2 regions of the Formosa agariphila KMM 3901 genome follow, and region 2 is predicted to be linked to the other one. Evidence: riboswitches for the same ligand, from Rfam matches in the RefSeq annotation. Region 2 holds a riboswitch; the other holds the start of a gene.
What was found. A riboswitch is a leader RNA that binds a small molecule or an ion and turns the genes downstream of it on or off. The one in region 2 is predicted to bind S-adenosylmethionine.

Region 1: another riboswitch for S-adenosylmethionine. It lies ahead of BN863_RS08045 (Na+/H+ antiporter NhaC family protein); the one in region 2 lies ahead of BN863_RS01800 (O-acetylhomoserine aminocarboxypropyltransferase/cysteine synthase family protein).

Annotation. Positions count from the first base shown of each region.
Region 1 is NZ_HG315671.1:1,856,052-1,872,598, forward strand. It holds gene BN863_RS08035 (acetolactate synthase large subunit) at 1-545, opposite strand, end outside; gene BN863_RS08040 (DUF302 domain-containing protein) at 567-1,499, opposite strand; gene BN863_RS08045 (Na+/H+ antiporter NhaC family protein) at 1,625-2,929, opposite strand; SAM-I-IV-variant riboswitch at 2,974-3,071, opposite strand; gene BN863_RS08050 (hypothetical protein) at 3,175-4,899, opposite strand; gene BN863_RS08055 (DUF4249 domain-containing protein) at 4,887-6,089, opposite strand; gene BN863_RS08060 (TonB-dependent receptor) at 6,089-8,866, opposite strand; gene BN863_RS08065 (hypothetical protein) at 8,873-9,619, opposite strand; gene BN863_RS08070 (MFS transporter) at 10,175-11,497, shown strand; gene BN863_RS08075 (5'-nucleotidase, lipoprotein e(P4) family) at 11,726-12,562, shown strand; gene BN863_RS17990 (ATP-binding protein) at 12,830-14,863, shown strand; gene BN863_RS08085 (response regulator transcription factor) at 14,869-15,510, shown strand; gene BN863_RS08090 (hypothetical protein) at 15,872-16,291, shown strand; gene BN863_RS08095 (SIMPL domain-containing protein) at 16,321-16,547, shown strand, end outside.
Region 2 is NZ_HG315671.1:429,472-446,018, forward strand. It holds gene BN863_RS01750 (N-acetylornithine carbamoyltransferase) at 1-356, shown strand, start outside; gene argB (acetylglutamate kinase) at 358-1,134, shown strand; gene BN863_RS01760 (M20 family metallo-hydrolase) at 1,134-2,198, shown strand; gene argH (argininosuccinate lyase) at 2,243-3,520, shown strand; gene azu (azurin) at 3,543-4,094, shown strand; gene leuB (3-isopropylmalate dehydrogenase) at 4,180-5,298, opposite strand; gene leuD (3-isopropylmalate dehydratase small subunit) at 5,361-5,945, opposite strand; gene leuC (3-isopropylmalate dehydratase large subunit) at 5,946-7,328, opposite strand; gene BN863_RS01790 (2-isopropylmalate synthase) at 7,389-8,564, opposite strand; gene BN863_RS01795 (hypothetical protein) at 8,713-10,260, shown strand; SAM riboswitch class I at 10,354-10,477, shown strand; gene BN863_RS01800 (O-acetylhomoserine aminocarboxypropyltransferase/cysteine synthase family protein) at 10,598-11,881, shown strand; gene thrA (bifunctional aspartate kinase/homoserine dehydrogenase I) at 11,934-15,335, shown strand; gene BN863_RS01810 (trans-sulfuration enzyme family protein) at 15,340-16,506, shown strand; gene BN863_RS01815 (RrF2 family transcriptional regulator) at 16,533-16,547, shown strand, end outside.

The sequences.
Region 1 (16,547 bases), 1.4 Mb from region 2:
TCGTTTACAACATCAAACACTCTGAGTTCGTCTAACTCTTCTTGAGCGATATCTTCCGGTAGTTCAATATGTACTGCACCTGGACGTTCTTCTTGCGATAAGCGAAACGCTTCCCGAACCATGGAAGGGATATGATTGGCATGTGTAACTTGCTTGGTATATTTGGTTAAGGGTTGCATCATTTCTACGACATCTAGGATTTGAAACTTCCCTTGCTTGCTTTTTTTAATCGGTTTCTGCCCTGTAATCATAAGCATGGGCATCGCACCTAATTGTGCATAGGCTGCAGGCGTCATTAAATTTGTTGCGCCTGGTCCTAAAGTCGATAAACACACCCCTGGTTTCCCGGTAAGACGGCCATAAGTAGCTGCCATAAACCCGGCACCTTGTTCGTGCCGGGTAAGTATGAATTTAATCTGTTCTGATTTCCTGATGGATTCTAGAATATCTAAGTTTTCTTCTCCTGGAAGTCCAAAAATATATTCGACTCCTTCATGTTCTAATGCTTTGACAAAGACATCTGAGGCTTTCATTTTAGTGTTCATAATGGTATGTTTTAGTAACTATTATGATTCTGAAGCTCCTGAATTTGCTATGTTTTCTAAGGCCTGAGAAATGGTTTCTAAAGTGTCATCATTATCATCTACATCATGACGTTCTGCTAAATAAAATGGGTCATTATAGATAATATGCACTTTACCCTCAGCATCTTGATATACTAACATTTTTTGAGGTAAATCTAAAGCCATGGTTCTAGATTCATTCATTAAAGGTGTTCCTAAAACGGGATTTCCGAATATAATAAGTTTTGCTGGCATTAACTCCATACCAATACTTTCGGCATTGGCTTGATGGTCTAATTCTGCCATGATGCTTATTGGCTCTAGATTATTTAAGGTGTTAATGATGTTGTTATAAGTGGTATCAAAATCATTTGAACTAGCAACAGAGACAATACCTTTTGAACCTTCATTTTCTATAGGATTAAGAACAACAGCCTCACCGGTTGCAGACTCTACAATATTCGCTAGAGCATTTTCAATCATTTCGGTAGACGATACTGTTCCTAAACTGTGTCTGTTGATGATATAATCTACAGAATTATAAGTTACAACTGTATGATTATCTTCATCTGTATAGACGCTAATACGTTGCGGAAGATCTAAACCCGCCTGAATATTATCTTGCATAAGTGGTGTCCCTAAAGCTGGGTTTCCAAAATACACGGTTCTTGTATAATCTAGACTTAAACCCGCGTTTTGAGCATTTGCAGAATGATTCACTTCAGCAACAATTCCAATATTATCATTGGCATTTAAAGTCGCAGTAATCGCATTATATATGTTGGTGGGGTCTTCATTAGTTTCTGAATACCCAATTCCGGCTGTTTCAGGAGTGTCGTTATCGGGGATTTGTGTCGATTTATCATCGTCGCTATCGCAAGATGTAATTAGTAATAGTGCACTAAAAAATATGGATGTAAGTGTTAATGTTTTCATGGTATCTATTTTTAATTACACGCAATGTAAGGAAGCTTGTATTTAATTATTAGCACTATCACTGATAAAATTGACGTGATAACGCACCATGTTCTTGAGGTGTTCTAATACTTATAATTCAGGAACTAAGATGCTCTTAATGGCTTGAAACAGATAAAAGCTACTGTGTAAAATAGTAAAAAGACCAAGTACCACGTATTGCTCACCAAGTCTAAGTAATTTAAACCTTGATTAGAAAAACTAAGAATCATTAATACTTGAGCACCATAGGGCAATACCCCTTGAGAAATACATGAAAAAATATCTAAAATAGAGGCAGTTCGTTTATTATCTAATTGATATTCGTCGTTAATGGTTTTACTAATCGGACCAGCAATAATGATGGATACTGTATTATTAGCAATGGCCAAATTGATGGCACTGACTAAGGTGGCGATTCCAAATTGTGCCGATGTTTTGTTTTTTATGCGTTTTTTAATATTGACTAAAATATAATCGATACCACCATGCTTTTCAACTAATGCAGCTAAACCTCCAGTAAGTAGCGATAATAGGAATATCTCGGTCATGTTTGTAAATCCGGTATAGGTGATATTAGTGGCTTCAAGCAATGTAAAATCGCCATACATTAAACCTAGAACCCCTGCAGATACACTGCCTAAAAGCAAGGTTACAAACACATTAACACCTACTATTGAAAGTATAATTACAAGTATGTAAGGCACTATTTTTATAATGGTGTAACTCTGAACAAGCAATGTTGTATTGTCATCAGATTTTAAGTCCAAACCTTGAAAAATTAAAACGGCAATAGTTAGTAATGCAGCAGGTAACGCGATTTTGATATTCTGTTTGAATTTATCACTCATTTTACAACCTAAAGATTGTGTTGCTGCAATGGTGGTGTCGGAAATCATAGATAAGTTATCACCAAACATACTGCCTCCTAATAATGCTCCACACAGTATGGCTAAATCGGCATTACTCTTTTCTGCAACACTAACTACAATAGGTGCTAGCGCGACGATAGATCCCACGGAAGTTCCTGTAGACACCGATAAAAAACCAGCAATAATAAAAATACCGACATAAATATATTGAATCGCTATATAGTCTAATCCTAGATTTACAATAGCATCTACACTACCAGTTGCTTTAGCAATGGCTGCAAACGCACCAGCGAGTAAATAGATTAAACACATGGTTAAAATCTTATAATCGCCACACCCTTTTAAAAGTGTTTTTATTTTAGAATCTATTGATTGTCTAAAGAGCAGAAAGGCTGCAATAATTCCTATAATTACGGCTATAGGAGAGGGTAAAGCGTAAAAATCGTCTTTATAAATACCAACGCCTAAAAATGTAAATACAAATACGAATAGCGGTATTAATGCTGAAAATTTAGGAGTTCCGGAGTTACTGTTTGCCATTATAATTAATTTTAAGAGACTATAGTAGCAAATAAGTAGAAAGATGAGTTAACATGTGTTCCAAGTAATTGGCTTATCTATTTAGCACCTTGCTCGTTATTGCAGGTTGCTATCTCTTGTCTTGAGATTCTTGATAATTATTTTAAGGGCGCAAAAGTATTTGTTTTAATCAGAAATACAGCTTTAAAATCTGTTAATTTTTTTAATGAATCAATCAGGTGAATAAAAAGAAAACTATGTAATTATTAGTCTTTAACATCTATAGTCTTTTTTATAACCACATGTTTTCCTGAAAGCGTGAAGCCTTCTAACACTATTTCGTAAGTTCCTGTTACACTTGAAGTGTAAAATTCGATATTTTTGGAATTAGTATCCATTACTAATTTAGGCAGCCATAAGAGTTGTTTTCTATAATCTGGAATTCTATTAAAAGCGGTTAGTTCTGTATCGTATTTTGGTGAATAAAAAAGTTTAGAATTAAGTGGAGCATCAAGATTGAGGTATATTTTATTATCAGCGTTACCTTCTAATACAAAATCTCCATTTTTTGTTTTAATATCTATAATTCCATAATAAACACTAGGACCATAAAAATAAGTGTCGCTTAAAATACTTATGCGTTCTATATTTCTAGCATCGTAATTCATAATATCTTCATTATTCTGAATTAATATACCATCAAAAAGCACCAAAGGATCGTAACCAGAATAATAACTTGTTTGGTCTTCAAGTACTTTAAATTTAAGGGAGCCTTTGCTTTTTCGAATAGCTCCAGATTGAATGATTTCGACAAAAGTTTCTTTTAAAGTTGGGAATCTCTTGTAATCATCTAATACGTATTCAACATCTGGCTCAACATAAAACAAAGAAGAAGGTAGCCTATTTATTATACTATCTTTTTTAGAGTTAAAATATGCATTCTCTATTTGGGTATATTTACTTGTAGTTGTTAACCAATCTTTTAAATTTGGATTTAAATACACAGATTCAAAGCGAAGATTAGTAAAATCGTAAACTTCTGGATTATCTAAAACAATTTTGTATTCACTGTTCGTTGTTTTATCTATAACTTGTATTAATACATCTGTGCTCGTATAATTCTCAGATAGACTAAAATAAAAGCGACCTGAATTGTTTGTTTTTACATTCTTTAATATAAACTCTTTACCTGGAATAGAAAGAGAAACAACAGCATTTCTTACCAAAGAATCATTCGATTTATTTTTAACAGTCCCTGATATAATTTCTCCTCTTAATTCAGGTAATGTATTAGAACTATCAATTAATTTTATAATATTTTCACCTTCAACTGTTGAGTTGTTTTTAATTTCTAATGGGGATATTTTTCTTACCGATAAAGCATAATTTCCATTGTATAAATCTACGTTGTTCGTTGTTAAACGAATAGAAGATAAACGCCTAGGTTTTAAACTTTCCGAATTAGTTTCTATTGTAATACCTGTAGGTTCTATTGGTTTAGAATTTACAGCGCTATTTTTAGATTTTGAAATAGCTATAGATTTGGTGTCTTGTATATTAGAATGTTTTAAAAATGGATTTATAATATAGACATCACTAATAAAAACAGCATCTTCATTTTTCATCCATTTTGTATACGCAATGAGTTTGTATTGTCCTGTTTCAATATCAGCAGGAATAAAATAGTCGCCAGACCCGAGCCCCTCATCTAGTTTTAATTTATGGTTAAAAAGGAAGTCTCCATCTTGTCCAATTAATTCTACATATCCAATCTTACTTATACTACTTGGTTTATTGTTTTCAATTAAACTGTAAAAGTTATAATATAAGGTTTCACCAACCAAAAATGTATTCGCATTATGACTTAGATGTACTGTTTCTCTAGGAATTGCATCTAATGTATTAACGTTGACTTGCCCGTAAACAAGAATATTTAAAAAGCACAATAGTATTGTAACTTTTATAGTTTTATGTTTTATTAATCTTCCCAAAATTCTGGTTTTATACTGGTTCCAAATACTGAACAATCCATACAGTTTCGCTTTGCAACGGTGTAAATCGTCGAATCATCGGGATGATCGTATACTGTATATTGACTTGATAAATAATTATATAATTGAAGAGACTGATTGTCGTCGTCGTCGGTTTCAGATTTGTCAAAGGTTTGTGCATCGCAATCAATGATATATGGAGGAATATCAATGCCGATATCTTTATAATTGAAAAATATTCTTTTAGAATCTACTGTAGACACATCAAAATATCCTATAACCTTTTTGTTTTCATTTGTAGTAGAACTAATATTTCCTTGAATAAATCCAGGTTGATTATCTAATAAAACACTATCGTCACCTTGAAGTTCTTTTAAAATCCTGTAAAAATTATAAGCATTTGCAGATTGCACATACTGCCTAACTAAAATACTATATCTGTTTTTAAAAACACTATAATTGTTATGACTTGTAAAACGAATAGGAAAACTTACAATTTGATCGCCTGTAACCACATCTTTATTTGCTAAAATAATTCCTGAATAATTTGTTGGATAACATATTTCTTGCATTTCGGGATTTGGAAAAATAGAGACATCATAATGTATTGTACCATCGAACCCCTCTATAACATTTATTAACTTGCTATCCATACCTGTGTAGTAAGGTGCAATTAGCTTGTATGTTTCGTCGTATTCATATCTAAAAAATTGTGCATCGCCTAAATTGTTGTTAGTATCTACAAAAATTTGCACACCATAATCGTCTCCTAAATTTACTAATTCGGGATACAAATTATCTATAGAAGCTTCACTTGGTAAAAGCTCTTCTGTAGAGACATATTGTGTGCCGTCGGTAGTATTTATTATTAACTGATAGGTGACATCTTTTAAAGCTTGAAACTCTAAATTGGATACATACACACCGTTACCAGTATCTTGAAAAACATACTCGTTGTTTTTGCTATCTAATATTTTGACATCGGCATTTTCTTCTACAATAACATCACTACTTTCAAGCCTAAACGTTCTAGAAAGTTTTATTTCGTGCTTTTTAAACTCATTTGTAAAAGTAGCTTCAACTACTAATGCATCTTGAAAATCTTCGGTTTTTAATTCTATTTGTTCTGTGCAATTAAGCATAGAAAAACCTAAGATGACAAGAGATAATATGATAAATTTATGTGTCATTAAAACTTGAAATTATATGTTATTGTTGGAATTGGCACTGAAAATATAGAAGATTGATAGGCTTCAATTTGTCCGCCTTCATTTACAAAGAAAACAGAGTATGGATTATTTCGTCCTAATACATTATAGATGGAAATATTGATGAAACTGTGTGCTAGTTTTTCATTTTTATGATTTCCTTCAATGTTTAATCCCACATCTAGTCTAAAATAATCTGGTACTCTAAATTTATTTCTATCACTATACAGTACATTTTCTGTACCTGTAAATTCATATTTCCCAATAGGGTAGGTAACAGGTCTCCCTGACTGGTAATTGAAGTTAAAAGAGACACTATAACGTTCTGTAATTCTATAATTAGTAACTAAATTTAAATCGTGTGGCCTATCTTGATTAGCCGCGTAATATTCACCTCCATTAACTTGATTTGTTAAAAATTCACTATCCAGTTTTATTAAGGTTCTCGAATAAGAATATCCTAACCAACCATTTAATCGGCCTAAACTCTTTCTAAGAAGGAATTCAACCCCATAAGCTTTTCCTTCTCCAGTTAATAATTCTGTTTCTATATTATTGTTTAAAACCAGTTCTGCTCCAGTTTTAAAATCAAGAAGATTCTTCATTTTCTTGTAATAACTTTCAAGACTAATTTCGTAATCACTGTTTTCAAAGTTTTTAAATAAACCAATCGATACTTGTTGCGCTTTTTCAGGCTTTAAATTAGGATCTGATAGTTTCCATGAATCTACAGGAGATGCTGTAGTGTTTGTAGAAAGCAAGTGTGAATATTGAATAGTTGTGCTGTAACCTGCCTTTAAAGACAGATTATCATCAAGGAAATATCTACCAGAAAAACGGAATTCTGGACCGCCATATGTTTGTATAACTTCGTTATTATTGTATTGTTTTGTTTCTGTAATTGTTTCTTCACTTATCGGCAAACTTGGATCGTAATAATTTTGATCTTTAGGGCCTAAAGATAAATAAGTGGAAAATCGTAACCCTAGATCGAATGATAGCTTATCGTTGACTTCAAATAAATCTGAAATAAACAATGCCGATTCTAATCCTTTCTCTTTACCAATACTTTCTTGTCTTATTACAGATTCTGCACCTAAAGGTTCTATAGAACCTGGCTGAATTTTATATAGCTTACTGCTTAAACCATATTCAATTTTATGCTTTTTATTTAGGTTGTATTTTGCCTTTAATTTTAACTGACTTTCATTTATAGTATAACCATAATCGAAATTAGTGTTAAATGCACCATCGTATAAAATATTATAGCTATACTGACTTGTTGCAAATTGGGTTTCTAGACTGTTTTTCTCATTAAATTTGTGATCCCATTTTATAGATCCAATCAAGTTTCCATAGCTGTAAATAGAATCTGAGGAAATACTAAATTCATCTTTACTAAAATATGCAGTGGCCTGAATGTTGTTGTTGTCGTTAATCTTATGTTCGTATTTTAAAGCAGCATCATAAAAAGACGCATTACTGTTTTTTATCGATTTGTCTTTTAATTGATTTAATATCCAATCAGAATATGTTGCTCTTCCACCAATCATTAAAGCGCTTTTTCCTTTAACAATAGGAGTTTCAATAGCTAAATTAGCAGTAACCGGACCAATGCTTCCTTCGCCAGAAAATTCATTCTTATTAATGTCTTTGGTAGAAATATCGATTACAGAAGATAATCTTCCTCCAAATTCCGAAGGAATTGTTCCTTTATAAATTTCTACATTCCCAGAAATAAAAGGATTTATAGCAGAAAATACACCAAAGAAATGTGATGGATTATATATTACAGCATCATCAAAAAGAATTAAATTCTGATCTGCTTTTCCTCCTCTAACATTATAGCCAAGTGCACCTTCACCAGCACTTTTAACACCTGGCATAGTAGTCGCTACCTTTAAAATATCCCGTTCCCCTAAAACCAAAGGAATAGTTTTAATGCTTTCAACATCTATTTTTGTAACACCAGAAACCACTCTTTTAATATTCTCATCTCTGTTAGACTGTATAAGAACTTCTTCTAGTTGCTCTAAATTTTCATTAAGGTCAAAACTAAAAGTACCATCTCCGTACACAATAATTTGCTTTTGAATTTTTCCATGTGATAGCGAAGATGTTTCTAAAATGTGAAATCCAGAAGGAAGCTCTAAACTGTAGTAACCATTTGCATCGGTAGTTGTATTTACATTTTTATCTTTAACGTAAACGGATAGATTTTCTATTCCTTTTCCTGTATTAAAGTCTTCTACATTTCCAGAAATAGTATACTTATTTTTTAAAGCTTGGTCGTTTTCTTTACCTATTGAATATACTCGGCTATCTAATTCATTATAGTGTGTTGTATATTGTTTTTGTAACACAGGTGCTGTAATGGCGTCTTCAGTAACTTCTGAGATTACTTCGGTTTTAGTATCGTCTTCAGAAAAATAATTAAGCGGTAATTCTTCTCTAATATTATTGTTTTTTGTTAAGATGATATTACGATCTATAATAGTGTAATTAATAGGAGTGTCTTCTAAAATACCGTATATAATTTCTTCTTTAGTTGCACCGGTAAACGTTTTTGATATTAATGTGTCGCCAAACCAAGCTTCATCAAAGTAAAAAACGAAATCTATCTTTTTTTCTAATTGCAGTAGCGCATCTATATGCGTAACATTTTCAAAAACTATGGATGTTTTTCTATCAGATTGACTAAATCCAAATTGCACTATCAATAAAAGTAAAAATGCTAAAAATATTTGTCTTGAATTCATACTATTTTAAGCATTAATATTATCTAAGGTGAATAAAATTGTTTTAAAGAACTGTTCTCTATTTATTCTATAAAGGTTTTTATTTTCTTTATAAAAAGATTGAATTAATTTCTTTTGTGAATTAAAAATAGATGTAAGGTCTTTTATATTATTTATCTGATAGTAAGTATCGTCTTTTTGCAGAAAGTAATTTTCTTTAGAATTGAATGTGTAATAAACTTTGAGTTGGTCAATTACTTCATTTTTATCTTTTATGTATTTTGTAAATAGTGTATAATTTGTTCCTTTAAAACTTTCTTTAAAATATCCATTTCTGTAATAGCGCTCTAATACCTCGTGATTAGGTAAATGAATAAATTTGTCTCCAGCTAAAGTAAACTCGGCAACCAATTCAGAATTTAAACTAACATAACTTACCTTTTCATTAATTAATTCTACAATAATTAAATCATTTAATATATCATATTTAAATTCAACACCGTAATAAGGCTGTTCGCTATAAACTATAGAACCTTTTAAAAATATATCGGAGTTATAAAATTTATGGTTTTCTTTTTTTAAACTTCTATAAGTGTCCAAATACTCTTTGCCATTAATTAAATTAATATTTTGACTTAAAGTATCATAAGTTTTATAATAACTTTCTGTAGAAAAATCTGTTTGAGCAAAAACAAAACTGGATAAAAACACACTACATAACAGTGTAAAATTAGCATGTTTTTTTTTGCTATTGTTTAGTAAAAAAGAGGTCATAGATAACAATTAGCCGTGAATATATAAAATTAATGTTAATTTAAATTTAAATATTTTTCTTGAATAAGACCCTTAATATTATACTGTATGCTTGTTTTAAGCTTTAGGCGTGTTAAATTTATTAAGTGAGCAAAATGATTGAATTTAAATATGAAATTTTAAGAAAACACCCTTCTAAAATGTAATTATCGAAATAATTTAAACTATATATATATTTGACTGATTTATTGAAAATATATTACAATAGGCTTTCAGTTTTTGTTACAGAATTTATAAAAAAAAGTAAATCAGAGATGCTCTAATAAAGTAAATGTCGTTAGCATTAGGTCGTTCAATAATCCCAAAACACAAGGTTTGCGTTATCTTCATTCTTAGTGGTAAAATATGTTCCGTCTATACTGCATGAGTTATTAATCCTTATCGTTAGTATTGCGATTGATCTATTTTAATAGATATAAAATAGAAACTGTTAAGTAAAAGTTTAAAGCGAAAAAAGAATCATTTATTTTATGGCACTGATTTAAAACTGTTACTTTTATACCCTCAAATTTTAATATGTCTACGCCCAATAAATTCTCTTTTGTTAATCCTAAAAACGTTCCTTTTTTCTATGGCTACATTGTGCTTTTTATAGGAAGTATTGGTGTGCTTGCGAGTATTCCGGGGCAAACGGTTGGGGTGTCTGTTTTTACCGACCCGGTAAAAGATGCTTTGGGCTTAAGTAGAAATCAGTTTAGTAATGCGTATATGATTGGAACTATACTAAGTGCCTTTTTTGTATCGAAAGCAGGTATTTTATTCGACCGCTATGGTGCGCGCTATGTGGCCTTTGGTGCTACTGTTGTATTAGGGATGTCATTACTATTGTGTTCTGTTGCTGTAGAAATTAGTCACGCTATTAACACGCTTTTAAAGATATCTACTTGGATGGTTCCGTTTGGTGTTATGTGTGTCTTGTTTTTTTGTATTCGATTTAGTGGACAAGGTGTTTTAACAATGGCATCTAGAAACATGATCATGTTGTGGTTCGATAAAAATAGAGGTAAAGTTAATGCTTTAAGTAGTGTAACTGTTTCTCTTGGATTTTCGAGTTCGCCTTTAGTTTTAAATTATTTAATTGATAATCATGGATGGGAGCGGAGTTGGCAAATTCTGGCTGTATGTCTATTTGTGTTTAGTTTTGGTATCCTGCAATTGTATAGAAATAAACCAGAAGATTTTAATATGGTTCCCGATGGTGTAAAAACGCCCGAAACCAGTGATGAAGTACAAACAATTACAGAACCACTTAAAAAGGTACTCAGGCACTTTACTTTACACGAAGCAAAACAAACCCGCGGTTTCTGGATGTTTAGTTTAATTTTAGCGTTTAATAGTTTTTTTACTACAGGATTTACATTTCACGTGGTGTCTATTTTTGGGAGTCAAGGGTATTCCAAAACCCATGCCATTGCTATTTTTATCCCCATTTCTATTATCGCGTTATCAGTATCTACATTATGTAATATTTTAAGTGATTACATCAGTCATAAAATATATTTATACGTTATGATTGGTGGTGGTATTTTAGCATCTTGCGGATTAATGTGCTTGTCGCATCCGTTTGGCGTGTATGCATTAGTGGCTGGCTTAGGACTATTAAGCGGATTATTTGCTGTAATTAATGCAGTAACTTGGCCAAGATATTATGGTCGTTTACATTTAGGTGCTATTACCGGAAAAGTAATGAGCTTTTTAGTGGTAGCAAGTGCCATTGCACCAAGTTTGTTTAGTTATTGCTTTAGCACGTTCGGTTCTTATGCTTATATAAGTTACATGGCTTTGGGGTTCTTGTTGTTTTTAACAGTGGGTGCTATAGCTGTAAAGAATCCGCAGTAGTATTAACAGCTTTTCTATTGATATACTATATTTGACAGTGTATTTATATAATCAGCAATCTACTATTAATTTTATGAACTGATTATTTCTAGAAAAAGCAGTTGTAAAACCAAAAAGTTTGGGATGAGAATAGGGAGGAAAGCAAATCAAGTGTTTCTAAAAATCGGCACTTAAAACAATATTCTTCCTCTCACATATAAACAGACATAAAAAACAATCCATATCGTTATGAAACGTATACTACCATTTTTAGCTATTTCTATCTTAATTAGCTGCTCGCCTAAAATCTCTGAATCGTCGCATGCAATACAAAGTGGTACAGCTGCTGTAAAACAAGAATTAAGCGTACCAACCCAAGAGAATTTAATGTTGGCTGTGTTGTGGCAACAACTAGCTTCCGAGTACAAAGCGTTGTGTTATCAGTCTTATAATCTTGCTCGACTGCGCTTAGACCAACACCTGTTAGAGCATGATAGCAATATGCCACTAGCAATAATAACCGATATAGACGAAACGGTTCTTGATAACAGTCCGTACTCAGGGAAATTAATTGAAACTGATATAAAGTTTACAGCTGAAAGTTGGGATACATGGGTTAACTTAGAATCTGCAGAGCCTGTACCCGGAGCAGTCGATTTTTTAAATTATGCTGCGAGTAAAAATGTTGATATATTTTACATTTCTAATCGTGAATATTCACAGACTCAAGCAACCATTAATAATTTAAAAAAAGAAGGTTTACCTTTTGCTGATGCAGCACATGTATTGCTTCAAACCGATACTTCAAATAAAGATTTAAGACGACAAAGTGTACTAAAAACACACCATGTCATTATGTATCTGGGAGATAATCTTGGCGATTTCGACAGTGTATATGATCATAAAACAACCCCAGAACGCCATAAGATAACCGATAGTTTACAATCTAAATACGGAGCTTCGTATATTGTATTTCCTAATCCTATGTATGGCGCTTGGGAATATGGATTGTATAATAAAAACCCATATGGCATTAATGACGTTAAAAAGGATTCTCTAAGAAGAGCCAAATTAAAATCGTATTAATCGCATTGAACCTGTTTTGAGTGCGATGCTGAATGTATTTCCGCATTTCATTTTTAATATATTTAAGTATTTCAGAATCCATTTGATATTAAAATACAATGCCGTTAGCCCAAACATGTGAATTGCGTATTGTCCTGTTTTTTCGTAAAACACATAAAACACGGTTTTCGGGGATAATTAGTCGTACTACATTGCCTACATTTGCGCATGCGTTTTAAGTCCCAAAACATACTTTTATTTTTTTGTATCTGTTACACGTCCATATGTATGGCGCAAAGCACGACAGTTATTGAGGTGGAAAATCAGAAAATAGACTCCCTGTTTTACTATTTCAATAATGGCTCCGATAAAAAAGCATATCAAGAGGCGCATCGTTTGCTACCTCAGTTTAAAACCAATAAGGCCATAGTAAATACAAATTTTCTATTGGCTTACTATCACAATCGTTATGCAGCAATAGATTCTTCTATTTATTACACTCAAAAAGCACTTAAAAGTAGAGCCTCGGTAAACGATTCTTTAAGCATTCGATTAACCATTTTAGCCTATCAATTACTTGCTATAAATAATAAAAATAAGGGCTTATATCACGAAAGTAAAAAGTGGCATATTCAGGGAGCCGAACTTAGTGAAGCCCATAACGAGACCAATTTATATTACTCTCACATACACGGACTAGCAAGTACTTATATTGCGTTGGGTAAAAACACCGAAGCTTTAGAGCTTTTAGAAAAATGTATTACATATTCTAACGATCAAGAAATTATTTTAGGAAGCTATATCAATTTAGGTTCCATTTATTCATCACTAAATCAATACAAAACCTCTAATACCTATTTGCAGAAAGCTAAAGAGATCTGCGAACAGGATCCTCATCAAAAACAAGCCTTAATAAACGTTATCATTAATATAGGCGATAACTATATAAACAAAGGCGAATCAGATAAAGCTTTGTATCAATTTTACGAAGCCAAAAAAATAAGTTTCGATAATGGGTTTCATAATCTAGATCTTATTATTTCAGACAAGATTGGTACTGTTCTGTACAATGAAAAACGCAATACCGATGCCCTTTTAATCTACACCAGTGCATTACCAAAAGCAATGAGTTTAGGGTCTTTAGATGTCTTAATGCACACCTATTTGATGTTAGAAAAGTTATCGGTTAGAAATGACGATTACAACAATGCGTATCACTACGGGAAACGCTATTATAAGATTAAAGACTCTATAGAAAACTCTCAGAAAGAGAAAGAAATAAATAGTTTAGAAGTTCAGTTTGAAACGCTTGAAAAGGAGAAAAAAATAAAGTTATTAGAGATTGAAAACTTAAATAAGAGTTTAAACATTAAAAATAAAGATGCAGATATAGAGAAGTACAAACTGCAGCAAGCCATTATTGCAAAACAAAACGAGAACCAGGTTTTACAATTTCAGAATAAAGCCGAAAAACGTCAAAGCGAGATTGCTCTACTTAAAGAAAAAGAAGCCTTAAAGGCGGTAGAACTAGACCGCGAAAAAACCATTAAATATGTGGTGCTGGTAGCGTTTTTTATTCTATTGGTTCCCATTGTGGCGCTTTTAATTATCTATTACCAAAAACTACAAGCACAAGGGTTACTTAATTTAAAAGAAAAAGAGATTAACGAACAGCGCGTCAATTCATTAAAAAAAGATCAGGAATTAAAACTTATCAAAGCTTCTGTAGAAGGACAAAATCAGGAGCGTAAAAAAATTGCGCAAGAAATGCACGATAGTATAGGTGGTAATTTAGCGGCTATAAAATTACAATTCAGTCAGCTAACAAATCATCCAGAAAAGATGGCGTTAATTTACAGTCAGTTAGACGATACTTACGAGCAAGTACGGAACCTATCGCACAATCTATTACCAAAGAAAATAAGAGAAAAACACCTTGTCTTTTTAATTAAGGAATATATTTACACGGTAGAAGATGCTAGCAACATCACTATAAACGTGTCGTTTTTCGACGAAGCTAAGATTAACACCCTAAACAAAAATTTACAAAACGAATTGTTTTCAATATTTCAAGAATTGACCACCAATACGCTTAAATACGCTAAAGCTAAAACCATAGACATTCAGTTAGACCTCCTAAATGCCTGTATCTTTTTTGTATACGAAGACGATGGAATTGGCTTTGATGTTTCTAAAACATCTTTAGGTATAGGCTTAACCAATATCAAGCAGCGGGTAGCAAGTTATAATGGAACGTTACATATAGATTCTAAACAACATCGTGGTACAAGTATAAATATTGAAATTCCCCTAAACGCCTAATTAAAATGAAGCATAATCTTATCATAGCCGACGACCATAAAATGTTTTTAGACGGCTTATTAAGTATTCTAAGCACAGAAAGTGATTACGATATTGTATACACCGGAAAACACGGTGGCGACGTTCAGAAATATATTTCTATCAATACTGAAGAACAAATAGATTTGGTTATTACCGATGTGACCATGCCAGAGATTGATGGCATTGAACTTAATAAATGGATTAAAAATAGCTCTAGGGATATTAAAACGTTAGTAGTGAGTATGCATAATTCGGCAGAGATTATAGACAATCTTATTGCGAACGATGTCGATGGATATCTTCAGAAAAATGCACAAAAAGAAGAGTTTCTAAAAGCGATTAAAACCATTTTAGGTGGTGAAAAATATTTCTCTAGAGAAATTAAAGACATCTATCTTAAAAACAAATTCGAAAAACAAAAAGATCAGGACATTAAACTTACAAAACGCGAAGTAGAAGTCATCTCGCTTATCGCAGAAGAATTTACCACACAAGAAATAGCAGATAAGCTGTTTTTAAGTAAACACACCATAGAAAGTTACCGCAAAAACCTGATTACAAAACTGAATGTGAGAAACCTAGCTGGTCTCACCAAATACGCTATTAAAAAAGGGTATGTTTCTTAATAATCTACCGTAAATTATACACCAAAAGGTACTATTTAAAATAGTACCTTTTTTATTTTATCTATCTGTATAAAAAAGCATCGGAGTTCTATATCTAGAACATATCATGGTTATGCTTAATTTTTAAAATAATAGACTTCAAAGTAAAACCATAAAATGTAGTGCATTCATTAAGTTACTCAAAATCAGTGTAAAATTTATAACACTCACTGTTTTCAGGGATATGCACTTTCACCAAATAAGGGGTTAAACAGCAGAGGCTATTCGTCTAAATTTGCTTCAGAATTTGAAACGCATCACAAAACTAGATGATGTTATCATTAAGAAAAACGAAACAACTTTTAACCTTTAAAAACACCTTATGATTTTCGGAATTACACTCATCGTATTAAGTATTATTGCAGTACCCTCGTTATTATTATCTAAAAAACCTAATGCCAAAGAACTCTTAGAAAAAATAGAACCTTACCAAGGATGGATTGGTTTAATCTTTTGTTTTTATGGAATTTGGGGTATCGTCTTTTCAATTTTAAACTTGGGTTGGATTTCAACATTTCCAATCTGGTGGGGAACCTTATTAGCAGGAAACATCATTCAAGCCGTATTAGGATTTATGTTGGGCTTTAGTTTAATCAACAAATATGTATTATCTAAAAACGATACCGTTAAAGACAATGCAATCATTCTAAGAGAAAAACTTGCGCCTAAACAAGGTAAACTAGGTCTTATTGGCATAGTTGTAGGGATTTGGATGATAGTCGCTAATATTTTATTCTTTTAATATTATAATCACTTTAAAACTAATTTATTATGAAAAATATCATGTACGCCATCATCTTAATGTTTGCTTTACCAAGTATGGCACAAAACAGTAAAAACACAATTACAGTTGTTGGAGAAACAGAAAAACATGTGACCGACGACAGTTATACCATTTTAATAGCCTTACAACAAGTTATGGTTTACGAGGGACAAGGCGAAGTAGAAGCCACCTCTTTAGATGTGGTAAGAGAAAATTACATTAAAAAGACAGAAGA
Region 2 (16,547 bases):
TGGATGTCGATTTAACCATAACGCATCCCGAAGGCTATGAGCTTAATCCTGAAATTACGAAAGACACGCCAATTAATCATAATCAAGAAGAAGCGTTAAAAGATGCCGATTTTGTATATGCTAAAAACTGGAGTAGTTTTTCAGATTATGGAAAGATTTTGAATACAGATCCGAATTGGATGATTACTAAAGAGAAACTAGGACAGGCTAAATTTATGCACTGTTTGCCGGTAAGACGAAATGTAATTGTAGAAGATGCTGTTCTAGATAGTGAACAATCTATAGTGATGCAGGAAGCTAATAATAGAACGTACGCTGCACAAATTGTTATGAAAGAAATTTTAGAAAACCTATAATATGAAAACACTAAAAGTTGTAAAAATAGGTGGTAATATTATTGATGATGATATCGCTTTAGCTGAATTTTTAAAAGGTTTTGCTGCACTTGAAGGTCCGAAAATATTAGTACACGGTGGAGGGAAATTAGCTACTAAAATGGCTAAATCTATGAATATCGAAGTGCAAATGGTAGACGGAAGACGCATTACAGATGCAGATACTTTAGATATTATTACGATGGTTTACGGCGGAAAAATCAACAAGAATATTATTGCGCAATTACAAGCTAATAACTGTAATAGCGTTGGGTTTACGGGTGCAGATGGAAACGTAATTGTTTCAGAAAAACGCCCGGTAAAAACTATAGATTACGGATTTGTAGGCGATGTAAAACACGTGAATACCAAAGTGCCTAAAGTGCTTTTAGAAAACGATATTACACCCGTTTTTTGTGCGATAACACATAACGAAAACGGACAATTATTAAATACAAACGCAGATACTGTAACATCTGAATTGGCTATCGCTTTTGCAGATTTATATCAGGTAGAACTTTATTACTGCTTCGAGAAAGACGGGGTTTTATTAGATGTCGATGATGCGAATTCAGTGATTGAAGATATCAATACCAAAAATTATGAGACTTTAAAAGCAGACGGTGTAATTACAGACGGCATGCTACCTAAGTTAGATAATTGTTTTCATGCCATTACTAATCACGTAAGTAAAGTGTGTTTAGGAAAACCAGAGATGCTATTTAATCAGAACACAAAACATACAACCATTCAAGCCTAATGACAACGCAACAATTAACAGAAGAAGCTATTTCATTACTAAAGCGTTTGATTGAAACCCAATCATTCTCTTCAGAAGAAGATAAAACAGCGCAACTTATAGAAGCTTGGTTTATACAGAAAAACATTCCGTATACACGAACTAAAAATAACGTTTGGGCAACAAATAAATATTTTACAGAAGGCAAGCCAACGATGCTTCTAAACTCGCATCACGATACTGTTAAACCGAATAACGGATACACTAAAGACCCCTTAAAAGCTATTGTAGAAGATGGTAAATTATATGGTTTAGGTAGTAATGATGCCGGAGGATGTTTAGTGTCCTTAATTGCAACATTCACGTATTTTTACGATAAACCAAACTTAAAATATAATTTGGTTATAGTCGCTTCTGCCGAAGAAGAAAGTAGTGGGCCTAATGGCTTAAACAGTATGTTATCTATAATTCCAAAAATAGATGTGGCTATTGTCGGGGAACCTACATTAATGAATTTAGCCATTGCAGAAAAAGGATTGGTGGTGTTCGATGCTAAGGTAAAAGGAACGCCTAGTCACGCGGCGCATCCAAATAACGATAATGCCATTTATAATACTATTGAAGTGCTTAATTGGTTTAAAGATTATAAGTTCGATAGACCATCAGAAGCTTTAGGTGACGTAAAAATGACAGTCTCTCAAATTTCTGCGGGTAAACAACATAATGCCATTCCAGCCGAAGTAGAATTAGTAATCGATGTACGTGTAAACGATAAATATACTAATGCAGAGATTAACGATATTTTAGTAAAGGAAGCACCTTGCACAGAGATTGTAGCACGTAGTTTACGATTAAATTCATCTTCAATTCCTAAAGATCACGAATTGGTAAAAGCAGGTATCGAAATAGGAAGAACTACTTATGGGTCACCAACATTATCAGATCAGTCTGTTTTAAGTTGTTCGTCTTTAAAATTAGGACCAGGAGATAGTACACGATCACATTCTGCCGACGAATTTATTTATTTAAATGAAATTGAAGAAGGTGTTGCAATTTACATTCAATTATTAGAAAAAATACTTTAATTATTTAAGTTGAATGTTCAGCTTAAACTATAAAAATCTTACTTATGAAACTTTGGGATAAAGGGCTTTCAATAGATAAAAAAATAGAACAATTCACTGTTGGTAACGATAGAGAAATAGATATACATATTGCTAAATACGATGTTATTGCTTCTAAGGCTCACGCCAAAATGTTACAGAGTATAAATATTATTACAGCCGAAGAGTTAGAACAATTATTAGGAGGTTTAGATGTTTTAGAGGCTCAAATAGAAGACGGTACATTTGTTATTGAAGAAAGTTTTGAAGATGTGCATTCTAAAATAGAATTTGAACTGACAAAAACTTTAGGCGATGTTGGTAAAAAAATACATACTGCACGTTCTAGAAACGATCAAGTTTTAGTGGCGCTTCAATTGTATTTTAAAGAAGAATTAAAAACTATTCAGGATAAAACGAAAACGTTTTTCGATACTCTAATTGGATTGGCCGAAACTCATAAAGATGCTTTATTACCCGGCTATACACATTTACAAGTGGCAATGCCGTCGTCTTTTGGTGTTTGGTTTTCTGCTTACGCAGAGTTGTTAATCGATGATGTGTATATGTTACAAGCTGCTCAAAAAGTAGCCGATCAGAATCCGTTAGGTTCTGCTGCAGGTTATGGAAGTTCGTTCCCAATAGATCGTGAATTAACGACTAAAGAAATGGGCTTTTCAACCTTAAAATATAATGTGGTGGCCGCGCAAATGAGCCGTGGAAAAAGTGAACGTACCATTGCAGCTTCATTAGGAAGTTTAGCAAATACGCTGTCACGTTTCGCCATGGATATTTGCTTGTATAATAGTCAGAATTTTGGTTTTATAGCCTTCCCAGACGAGCTAACAACGGGAAGTAGTATTATGCCACATAAAAAGAATCCTGATGTGTTTGAATTGATTCGTGGAAAGAGTAATAAGATACAAGCACTTCAAACCGAAATGGTGTTAATCACGAATAACTTGCCTAGTGGATACCATCGTGATTATCAATTATTAAAAGAGAATATGATTCAGGCTCTTGAAGATATGAAAGATATTCTAGACATTTTTAATTTCTCTATTGCTCAAGTTAAGGTGAAAGATATCGATTTACACGACGAGAAATATAAGTTCTTATTTACTGTAGATAATATCAATACTTTGGTGGTAGAAGGGATGTCGTTTAGAGATGCTTATAAAAAAATTGGAGGAGAAGTAGAGGCGGGAACTTATGTGCCATACGATTCTAAAAAACACACCCATTTAGGAAGCATCCATAATTTGGGATTAGATAAAATAAGTCTTAAATTTCCGAAACTTTAAAACAAACTTTAAAAGCGAAATTATGAAATATTTAAAATTAACAGTATTGATGTTAAGTTCTACATTCTTAATGAATTGTGGAGGAAAAGAAGAAAAGAAAAAAAGCTTTTCTTACGATACAGAAGTTGAAGCACCAGCAACACCAGCAGTTGCAACAACACCTGAAACAACCACAGCAGATACAGCCGAGGCAACAGATGGTGTAGTAGAAATTATGCTTCATGGAGACGATAAAATGACTTTTAATTTAAAAGAAATTAAAGTTAAAGCAGGTCAGAAAGTGAAATTAACTTTAATGCATACAGGAAAAATGCCAAAGAATGTAATGGGACATAATTTTGTGCTTCTTAATAAAGGCGTAGAGCTATCTACCTTTGCTTCTAAAGCAGCTTCTGCAGCAGATCATGAATATGTACCAGAAGGTTCTGAAGATGTTATTGTCTACACTAAATTACTTGGTGGTGGAGAATCTGATGTAATTGAGTTCGATGCTCCAGAAGCTGGAACTTACGATTTCTTATGTAGTTTCCCAGGACATTACGCTTTAATGAAAGGTAAATTTATTGTTGAGTAAATTCAATTTATAAACATAGTAAAATTAAAAAGCGTCTTAGTATTTAAACTAAGACGCTTTTTTAATTATTAAACTTTGCTGTAAGTTATATTATTGTTGATTGTCCTAAGTGAATATTAGAAAAATTATGATTAGAATCTGTAGGATTACTAATAAAATCAGCAATGAAATCTCCAACCTTAGTTGTTGTAATATTGTCGTATTTAGTATTTAAATCTGGAGTTGTAATATGTAGCGCTAAAGATTTATCTACAGCCGTTCTAATTAAATCAGCTTCATCGTTTAAATCGAAATGATCTAATAGCATAGCAGCCGATAAAATAGAAGCAATAGGGTTTGCAATACCTTTGTTTGTAGCTTGTGGATAAGATCCGTGAATAGGCTCGAACATCGCATATTTATCTCCTACAGAAGCAGAAGCTAATAATCCGATAGATCCACCAATAACACTAGCTTCGTCACTAATAATATCTCCAAACATATTCTCAGTTAAAATAACATCAAATTGTTTTGGGTTTAAAATCATTTGCATTGCAGCGTTGTCTACAAATAAGAAATCTAATTCTATATCTTTATAGTTTGTGGCAACTTCTTTAACCACTTTACGCCATAAACGAGACGATTCTAATACGTTTGCTTTATCAATTAAAGTTAGTTTCTTTCTACGTGACTGAGCAGCTTTAAATGCTAAATGTGCAATACGTTCTATTTCATTACGTGAGTATTCACATAAATCTGAAGCTGTATTTCCGTCTTCACTTAGTTCTTTCTTTCCGAAATAAATACCTCCCGTAAGTTCGCGATAAATACTAATGTCGGTACCCTTAATAATATCCTTTTTTAAAGGCGATTTACTTAAAAGAGCATCGTAAGCTTTTACAGGTCTTATGTTTGCAAATAAACCTAAAGACTTTCTTAACGCTAATAAACCTTGCTCTGGACGTACTTTTGCAGAAGGATCATTATCGTATTTAGGGTCACCAATCGCACCAAATAATAAAGCATCGCTATTTTTACAAAGCTCTAAAGTTGCTTCTGGTAATGGGTCACCAGTTTCGTCTATAGCAACAGCACCAACTGGAGCATATTTAAAATTAAAAGAATGATCGAATTCTAAAGCTATGGCTTTAAGAACTTTTATAGATTGTGCAGTGACTTCTGGTCCAATTCCGTCTCCTGCTAATACTGCTATGTTTAGTTTCATAAGAATTATTTTTTAGTTTGCTGTAAAAGCAGAACTAATTGGTAATGGTTGCAAGTTAATATTTAGGCTTTGTTTTCGAAAGCTAAAATATCTTCTTTTTTACTTAATAAATAGTCAATATCATCGTAACCATTTATTAGGCAGGTTTTTTTGTAAGGATCAATATCGAAAGACTCCTTAAAATCTGTATCTTTTATAGAAATGATTTGTGTTTCTAAATTTACACTAATTATTGTTTCAGGGTCTGCTGTAATGTGATTAAATAATTCTTTTAAAAACGCTGGCGAAACCTGCACAGGAAGAATACCATTATTTAAGGCATTTCCTTTAAAAATATCGGCAAAGAAACTAGAAACAACAACTTTAAATCCGTAATCGGCTATGGCCCAAGCGGCATGCTCACGACTAGAACCACAACCAAAATTATCGCCGGCTACAAGGATACTTCCCATGTAGGTGGTGTCGTTTAAAGGAAAGTCTTCGTTTAAGTCTCCGTTTTTATTAAATCTCCAATCTCTAAATACATTATCTCCAAAACCTTCTCTGTCTGTAGCTTTTAAGAAACGTGCAGGAATAATTTGATCAGTATCTATGTTTTCTATGTCTAATGGAATGGCTCTAGACTGAAATGTTGTAAACTTTTCCATTTAGTTTAATTGTTTTGTAATGTCAATAATTTTTCCTTCTATAGCTGTTGCTGCAGCTACTAATGGACTTGCTAAAATTGTTCTGGCACCTTGACCTTGTCTACCTTCAAAATTTCTATTGGAAGTAGAAACGCAATATTCGTTTTGCGGAATTTTATCGTCGTTCATGGCTAAACATGCAGAACAACCTGGTTGGCGAAGTTCGAAACCTGCATCTGTAAAGATGTCTTTAAGTCCTTCTTCAATAATTTGTGCTTCCACTAATTTACTTCCTGGAACTAGCCATGCGGTAACATTTGGGGCTTTTTGTTTGCCTTTTATATAATTAGCAGCTACTCTAAAATCTTCAATTCTAGAGTTGGTACAGCTACCAATAAAGACAAAATTAATTGGTTTGTTTATAAGAGATTCGCCTTTTTTGAAATTCATATATTTTAATGACTTTTCAAATGAAGCATCGTTAAGTGTAGGGATGTTTTCAGATACTTTTATCCCCATACCTGGGTTTGTTCCATAAGTAACCATAGGTTCAATATCTTCTGCATCGAAGACATATTCTTTATCGAATACAGCACCTTCATCAGTAGGTAAGGTTTTCCAATAGGCAACTTTATTTTCAAATTCTTCACCTTTTGGTGCGAATTCACGGCCTTCAACATAATCGAAAGTCGTTTGGTCTGGTGCAATCATTCCACCACGAGCGCCCATTTCAATACTCATATTACAAACCGTCATACGGCCTTCCATACTCATATTTTCAAAAACATCTCCGGCATATTCACAGAAATATCCTGTACCAGCATTTGTTCCTAATTTTGCAATAATATATAAAATAACGTCTTTAGGAAGTACGCCATTTTTTAATGTTCCATTTACAGAAACGCGTAAACTTTTAGGTTTAGTTAAAAGTAAACATTGACTAGCAAAAACTTGAGCAACCTGACTTGTACCGATTCCAAAAGCAATAGTACCAAATGCACCATGTGTAGAGGTATGACTATCTCCACATACGATTGTCATCCCAGGTTGTGTGATACCTAATTCGGGAGACATAACATGGACTATTCCATTATATTTGTGACCTAATTCAAAAAGTGTGATTCCGTTGTCGGCGCAGTTTTGTGACAGCTGCTCAAGCTGATGTCTAGATAATTTATCTTGTATTGGTAAATGTTGATTTGTTGTTGGTGTATTGTGGTCTGCTGTGGCCACAATTTGGTTGGGTCTAAATACAGGAATGTCTCTGTCTTTTAACTCATTAAAAGCTTGAGGACTTGTTACTTCATGTATTAAATGCTTATCGATGTACAAGATTTGTGGCCCATTTTCTATGGCGTCTACAACATGCGCATCCCAAACTTTATCGAATAATGTTTTTTTCATTTTTTAAGTTTTTGCTATTTCAAATGTATATTAATCTAAAATAGACTTCAGGCTTATTTTTTAAGCTGAAATAATTTGACTGTAAATACTACTACCTTCAATGATTTGATGAATATCAGAATCATTTATTTCTTTTTTTACATCTGCAAAATCTAAGAAACTTGCGTAAACGACATCTAACTGTAATTTTGTTAACTCGTAACCTACATTTTTAGCTCTATACGCTAAAGCAGCTCTACCACTTCTAGCGGTTAAAACAATTGCAGATTCTGTAACTCCAACATCTTTAGGGTCTATAATTTCGTACGTTTCACGATTTTTAATTACACCATCTTGGTGAATTCCAGAACTGTGTGCAAAAGCATTAGCTCCAACAATAGCCTTGTTTGGCTGGGTGTAAATACCCATATGTTCTGAAACCATTTGGCTTGTGCTATATAATAAAGATGTATTAATGTTTGTGTCTAAATTTAAAGTAGGATGCTGTTTTAAAATCATTACAACTTCTTCTAAAGCAGTGTTTCCTGCACGCTCACCAATACCATTAATAGTACATTCTATTTGTCTTGCACCATTAATTACACCTTCTATAGAGTTTGCTGTTGCTAAACCTAAATCGTTGTGGCAGTGGCAAGATAAAATGGCTTTTTCTATACCTTTAACGTTTTCCATTAAGTACTTAATTTTAGCACCATATTCGTTTGGTAAGCAATACCCCGTAGTATCTGGAATGTTTAAAACCGTTGCTCCAGCTGCAATTACAGCTTCGCATACTCTTGCTAAATAGTCGTTGTCTGTTCGTCCTGCATCTTCAGCATAAAACTCTACATCTTCTGTAAATGTTTTAGCATAACGAACGGCTCTTACAGCACGCTCGATGATAGCATCGCGATTAGAGTTGAATTTAAATTTTATATGAGAATCAGATGTTCCAATTCCTGTGTGAATTCTAGATTTTTTTGCATAACGCAACGCTTCACCAGCAACTTTAATATCATTTTCTACAGACCTTGTCAGACCACAAACCGTTGCATTCTTTACGATTTTTGAAATGGCTTCAACCGAAGCAAAATCTCCAGGACTTGACACCGGGAAGCCCGCTTCAATAACGTCAACTCCCAGCGTGTCAAGTCTTTCAGCAATGATTAATTTTTGCTCTTTGTTTAACTTGCAACCAGGGACTTGTTCGCCATCGCGTAACGTTGTGTCAAATATTTGAATGTTAGAATGTGACATATATCTAAATTTAATTTCTTTATTGTTCTACGAATTTATATTATACTTTTGTTAAACAATACCTCATAATGGTGCTTTTACGATGTTTAAAAGCATTTTTGTATATGTAAATAATTGAAATTCAATAAGTTAGAACTATTTTTATTTGATGATAAAAGACCAAAAAGATAATTTATTTTTATTAGTAAAGTCTCTAACTAAGTCCGAAAAGCGACAGTTTAAACTTTATGTAGGAAGACTAGGTGTAAATAACGATTCAAAATTTTTGAACCTTTTTAATATCTTAGATAAGTTATCTGTCTACGACGAAGATTTTATTTTAAAAAACGGTGACGTTAAAAAACAACAGTTGGCAAATGTAAAAGCGCATTTGTACAAGCAAATTCTAATTAGTTTAAAGTTAAACCCTTCGCACCAAAATATTAGGTCTCAAATTCGTGAGCAATTAGATTTTGCTTCAATTTTATATCACAAAGGGTTATATAAACAAAGTTTAAAAATTCTGGATAAATCGAAAGATTTAGCCATTCAGAATGAAGAGAAAAACTTGGCTTTCGAGATTGTAGAATTCGAGAAGTTAATAGAATCTCAGTATATTACACGTAGTATAGGAGGACGTGCAGACGAACTTACAATTCAGGCAAAAGAACTTAGTGCATTAAATGTTGTAGCTAGTAAATTATCTAATTTGTCACTTCAGTTATATGGTTTGTTTTTAAAAACAGGTTATGTTAAAAATGAAGATGAAGGCGAACAAGTAGCTTCTTATTTTTACAAAAGATTACCAAAATACGATATTAAGAATCTAGGATTTCGCGAAAAATTATGGCTATACAATGCGTATTTGTGGTTTAGTTTTTTAACTCAAGATTTTAAAAACTGTTACAGGTATGCTTCTAAATGGGTGGAATTATTTTACGATAATCCAAACATGATTAATCTAAATCCGGTTTTCTTTTTAAAGGGAAAAAACTATTTATTAGAAGCGTTATTCTTTGTTAGAAGTCGAGATAAATTTGAAGAAGCTCTTATCCGTTTAGAAAAAACAGTGAGCGATAAAACATTTTTAAGAGATGAAAACGTTGAAGCTTTGGCGTTTTTATATTTGAATTTAAATAAAGTGAATTTACATTTTATAGATGGTTCTTTTGAAGAAGGCTTAAAATTGATTCCTAAAATTGAAGCCGATTTAAAGAAGTATTCAAATAGAATAGACGAACATCACACCATGATTTTCTATTACAAATTTGCGAGTTTGTATTTTGGGGCGGGAGACAATAAAAAGTGTATTACGTATCTCGATAAAATTATTTCTAACAAAAGTTTGTCCATGCGTGAAGACTTATTGTGCTTCTCTAGAGTCTTAAATTTAGTAGCACATTACGAGGCTGGACTGGATTATCATATAGAAACATTATTACGTAGTACATATAAGTTTTTAATCAAGATGAACGATTTACATGAAGTTCAAAAAGAGATGATAAAATTTATAAAAGGCTTGCAAGACGTGTATCCGCAGGATATTAAAAAAGCTTTTATGAAGTTACGAGATACGTTAAAAACCTACGAAGATCACCCGTATGAAAAACGTGCATTCTTATATTTAGACATTATTTCTTGGTTGGAAAGTAAGATTGAAAACAAGCCTGTAGGTCAGATTATTAAAGATAAATATTTGGCGAATAACAAGAGCTAAAAAAGATAATTTCATAAAAATGTTCTAAATAATTTGGAAAATCAACTTTTCTAACTGAATATTTGTACTCACAAAGTTCAATTACATATTGAAATGTTATCAAGAAAGGTGGAGGGATTAGACCCGCTGAAACCTTAGCAACCCTTTAACTTATAAAGAAGGTGCTAAATTCTACTTAAAAACCGATTCATTTATCGGGGATTTAGATAGATAACTAAACGAAATTGCTAGCAGTAATTTTAATTTTTCTTTTTAACATTTTTCTATTAGGTATGCCTTAAAAATTAGGGTGCATTTGGCTTTTAGTTTTAATTTATTAACTCAAAAAGAAAGAAAAATGAGTACACAAAAATTCGCAACACAAGCGTTGCACGCAGGACACGATGTTACAAAAAATGGAGGAACACGTGCGGTGCCAATTTATCAAACTTCATCTTATGTGTTTAACGATTCAGACCATGCAGCAAACTTATTTGCGCTGGCAGAACCAGGTTACATTTACACACGATTAAACAACCCTACTAACGATATTTTAGAGCAGCGTCTAGCAGCAATCGAAGGCGGTATTGCAGCAGTTGTTACTGCTTCTGGAACGGCGGCGATTTCTACAGCTTTATTAACATTATTAAAAGCTGGAGATCATATTGTAGCATCTAGTAGTTTGTATGGCGGAACCTACAATTTATTGGCTGTTACTTTACCAAGACACGGTATTACAACCACATTTGTAGACCCTTCTGAGGCTGAAAATTTTCAAGCTGCAGTACAAGATAATACACGAGCTGTATTTATTGAATCTTTAGGGAATCCGAAATTAGATGTTTTAGATATTGAAGCTATTGCCAAAGTATCTAAAGCGAATGATATTCCTTTAATTGTAGATAATACAGTGGCTTCTCCAGCCTTATTAAATCCAATTCAATACGGTGCAAATCTTGTTATTCACTCGTTAACAAAATACATTAACGGAAACGGCACAAGTTTAGGAGGTGTTATTGTCGATGCTGGAACATTTAATTGGGCAAACGGAAAATTCCCTGAATTTACAGAACCATCTGCAGGATATCACGGGTTAGTATATAGCGAGGTTTTAAAAGAAGCCGCGTTTATTGCTAAAGTTAGAATTGAGGGCTTACGTGACTATGGTAGTGCTTTAAGTCCGTTTAACGCCTTTCAAATTATTCAAGGGTTAGAAACTTTAGAATTACGTATTAAAAAACATAGTGAAAATGCTTTGGCTTTAGCACAATGGTTGGAAACACAAGACGAAATTGCTTGGGTAAATTATCCAGGTTTAGAAAGTAGTAAATATAAAGCTTTAGCAGATAAATACCTTCCAAAAGGCCAAAGCGGTATGGTAACATTTGGGCATAAAGGTGGTTTTGATGCTGCTAAAATTATAGCCGATAAAACTCAAATATTCTCACTTTTAGCAAATATTGGAGATACCAAATCATTAATCATTCACCCTTCAAGTACCACGCATCAGCAGTTAGATGATGCGGCTCAAGCAGCTTCTGGAGTGACTAAAGATTTAGTGCGTTTATCTGTAGGAATAGAGGATTTAGAAGATCTAAAATCTGATTTAAAACAAGCCTTCGAAGCTGTTAAAAACGCCTAACAGTTTCTTTTAAATTAAGCCCTTTTAACTCGAAGCTTTTATATATTGCGACATGAAAAATTTACAATTTATTTCTCTAGATTCCTACCAAACCATCAGTGGTGCAGTCTTACCTATTCAATTGTCTTACGAAGTGTTTGGGCAACCCCTACACGAAGCGCCAATTGTTTTAGTAAATCATGCACTAACCGGAAACAGTAACGTTGCTGGTGAAGGCGGCTGGTGGAGTGATCTTATTGGTGATAATAAAATTATAGATACTAAGAAATTTACGGTCCTGTCGTTTAATATTCCAGGTAATGGATATGACGGATTTGTTATCGAGAATTATAAAGATTTCGTAGCTCGCGATATGGCAAATATCTTTTTAAAAGGGCTTGAATTATTAAAAATAGATTCGGTTTTTGCTATGGTTGGAGGCTCTTTAGGTGGTGGTATTGCCTGGGAAATGGCTGTTATTCATCCTACGTTAGCCGAGAATTTAATTGTGGTGGCAACCGACTGGAAATCTACAGATTGGTTAATTGCAAACTGTCAAATTCAGGAGCAGTTTTTAATGAACTCTAATAACCCTGTTCACGATGCGCGTATGCATGCCATGTTGTGTTATAGAACACCAAAATCGTTTAAAGAACGCTTTCATAGAAGTAAGAATGAAGATTTAGAAATCTTTAATGTCGAGAGTTGGTTATTGCATCACGGAAACAAATTACAAGAGCGTTTTCAGCTTTCAGCATATAAATTAATGAATCAATTGTTACGTACTATTGATGTCACTAAAGGGCGACCTGAAGATGTAAATGTTTTGGATATTATAGAATCTAATATTGCAATCGTTGGTGTGGATTCTGATTTGTTTTTTACAGCTGAAGAGAATCGTGAAACACAAAAAAAATTAGCACTTACACATCCAAATGTAACGTATAACGAAATTCATTCCGATCACGGTCATGATGCATTTTTAATTGAATTTGAACAATTAGAAACCATTGTAGAAGGCATATTTAAACCGGAATTGAAAAATAAACGTTTAAAAGTCTTGAAGTTTGGAGGGAAATCTCTCGCCAATGGAGAAGGCCTAGAAACGGTTCTTAATATTATAGAAAATAAAGTTAAGAACGATGAAAAAATAGCAGTTGTACTTTCGGCTAGAGGCTCGTCTACAGACCAGTTGGAAAATATCCTTAAGAAGGCTAAAAATGATGAGTCTTATAAAAAAGATTTAGAAACCTTTAAAGCCTATCAAATTGAACCTTGTCCGGAAATCGATTTCTCTGAAGAGTTTTCAGTTCTAGATAAAGTGTTCGGTGGTGTAAAGTTATTAGGAGATTACAGTAAGAAAATTAAAGATGAAGTTTTAGCTCAAGGTGAATTATTATCGGTTAAATTAGTAGCAGAATTACTCAATAAACGCGGTGTTAATGCCCATGCAACAGATTCTAGATTACTTATTAAAACAGATGATACTTATGGTAATGCACAGCCAAATACCAAAGTGTCTAAAGAGAATGTTTTAAAGCATTTTAAAAAATATAATGGAGATACGGTAAATATTATAACAGGATTTATCGCCTCTAATCAAGATAATAAAACAACGACTTTAGGTCGAAACGGAAGTAATTATTCGGCAGCACTTTTAGCTAATTTCTTAGATGCTGAAGAATTGCAGAATTATACACACGTAAACGGAATTTATACGGCAAATCCAGACTTGGTTCCAGATGCCAAAAAGATTGAAGAATTATCGTTTGCAGAGGCGAACGAGTTGGCTAATTTTGGTGCAACGGTTTTACATGCCAAAACGATTATTCCGTTATTAGAGAAAAATATCTCACTCCGTATTTTAAATACTTTTAATAGCGGCGACCAAGGAACTTTAATAACAGCTAAAACAGCTTCTAAAGGCATTCGTTCATTATCGGTTTTAGATAATGTGGCGTTAATTAATTTAGAAGGCCGCGGTTTATTAGGAAAAGTAGGTGTCGATGCGCGTGTGTTTAAAACATTAAGTGCAAACGATATTAGTGTAAGTATTATTTCGCAAGGCTCGTCTGAACGTGGATTAGGATTGGTGGTCGATGCCGATAAAGCATCGCAAGCTGTAATTGCTTTAGAGCGTGAGTTTGAAACCGATTTTTATGTTCAAGATGTTAATAGAATTGGAATTATAGATGATGTTGCTGTAATTTCAATTGTAGGTCAAGATTTAAGTACGTTCCACAAACCGTTTAATGCACTGATTAAAAATCAGATTGTTCCGTTGCTTTTCAACAATACCATTACAGGTGAAAACGTGAGTTTGGTGGTTAGAAAATCACAACTTCATAAAGCTTTAAATGTGATTCATGGAGAGATTTTTGGAATATCTAAAAAAATAAACTTGGCTATTTTTGGTCATGGATTAGTAGGTGGAACATTAATCGATCAGATTATTGCTTCGGCTAAAGATATTGAAAAACGTAAAGGCATAAAATTGAATATTTTTGCGATTGCAAATTCAAGACAAGTGCTGTTAAATAGAAAAGGGATAAGTGCTAATTGGAAAGCCGACTTGCAAGAAAACGGAAAAGATTTTACGTTCGAAGGTTTAGTGGCATATACCAAAAAGCATCATTTAGAAAACTTAATTGCAATTGATAACACAGCGAGTGCAACTTTTGTCTCTAATTATATTCCGTTAGTAGAGCATGGTTTCGACCTTGTTTCATCTAATAAAATAGCAAATACAGTCGATTTTAAATTCTATAGTGAATTGAGACAAGTCTTGGCTAAAAATCAGAAAAACTATCTTTACGAAACTAATGTTGGAGCAGGGTTACCGTTAATCGATACGATTAAGCTCTTGCATTTATCTGGAGAAAATATTACTAAAATTAGAGGTGTGTTCTCAGGGTCGTTAAGTTATTTATTTAATAATTATTCGCTTAAAAACGAACCATTCTCAAAGGTACTACAAGAAGCCGTAGACCAAGGATTTACAGAGCCTGATCCAAGAGAAGACCTATGTGGGAACGATGTTGCTAGAAAATTATTAATTTTGGCAAGAGAATTGGACTTACATAACGAAATTACTGATGTTGATATTCAGAATTTAATTCCTGAAGATTTACGACGTATAGATAAAGAAGCCTTTTTAAAATCGTTTACAGAAATGGACGATTTATATCAAAGCATTAAAGACCAACAAAAATCAGGTCATGTTTTAAGATATATAGGTGATTTACACGGTGATTTAGCCGATGAAAAAGGTGCTAAATTAGAAGTAAAATTAGTATCTGTTCCAGAAAGCTCACCATTAGGATCTTTAAAAGGATCCGATTCAATTTTCGAAATTTACACAGAGTCTTATGGCGATCAGCCCGTAGTGATTCAGGGCGCAGGTGCAGGAGCAGCAGTTACCGCTCGTGGTGTATTTGGAGATATTTTAAGATTAACAGAAAAAAACACGTATTAGTACCATGAAAGATAATCATTTCGAAACAGAAGCTATTAGAACACAAACAGAGCGTTCTCAGTTTTTAGAACATTCAACACCTTTATATTTAAGTTCAAGCTTTGTTTTTGAAGATGCCGAGGATATGCGTGCATCATTTACAGAAGAAAAAGAACGTAATATTTACAGCCGTTTTACAAATCCAAATACATCAGAGTTTATAGATAAAGTTTGTAAAATGGAAGGTGCCGAAAGTGGTTATGCATTTGCTACGGGAATGTCTGCCGTGTTTTCAACTTTTGCAGCGCTTTTAAACAGTGGCGATCATATTGTGTCGGCAAGTTCTGTGTTTGGTTCTACACATGCGCTGTTTACTAAATTTCTTCCGAAGTGGAATATAGAAACATCATACTTTAATGTCAATGATGTCGATAAAATTGAAAGCCTAATTACTCCAAATACAAAAATCTTATATGCAGAGAGTCCAACAAACCCTGCTGTAGATATTATAGATTTAGAAGTTTTAGGTGCTATTGCAAAAAAACATAACATCTTATTGGTGATAGATAATTGTTTCGCCACACCGTATTTACAAAACCCAATAGAATTTGGAGCAGACATCGTTATTCATTCTGCTACAAAATTAATGGATGGTCAAGGTCGTGTTTTAGGAGGCGTTGCTGTAGGTCGTGCCGATTTAATTCGCGAAATCTATTTGTTTTCAAGAAATACAGGTCCAGCGCTATCTCCATTCAATGCATGGGTGTTGTCTAAAAGTTTAGAAACCTTAGCGGTTCGTGTAGATAAACATTGCGATAATGCATTAAAAGTTGCCGAATTTTTAGAAGGGCATGATAATGTAACACTTGTAAAATATCCGTTTTTAAAGTCGCATCCACAATACGACATTGCTAAAAAACAAATGAAACAAGGTGGTAATATTATCGCGTTCGAAGTTAAAGGCGGTGTAGAAGGTGGTCGTGCATTCTTAAACAAAATTAAAGTATTGTCCTTATCGGCAAACCTTGGAGATACACGTACTATTGTAACACATCCGGCATCTACAACACATAGTAAACTAAGTACCGAAGACAGATTAGAAACAGGTATTACAGACGGTTTAGTTCGTATTTCTGTGGGATTAGAGCATACAGATGATATTATTAAGGATTTAAAACAGGCTTTAGATTAAGTTTTAAAAATCAGTATATTTGCATCATGCTTTCAAAGAAA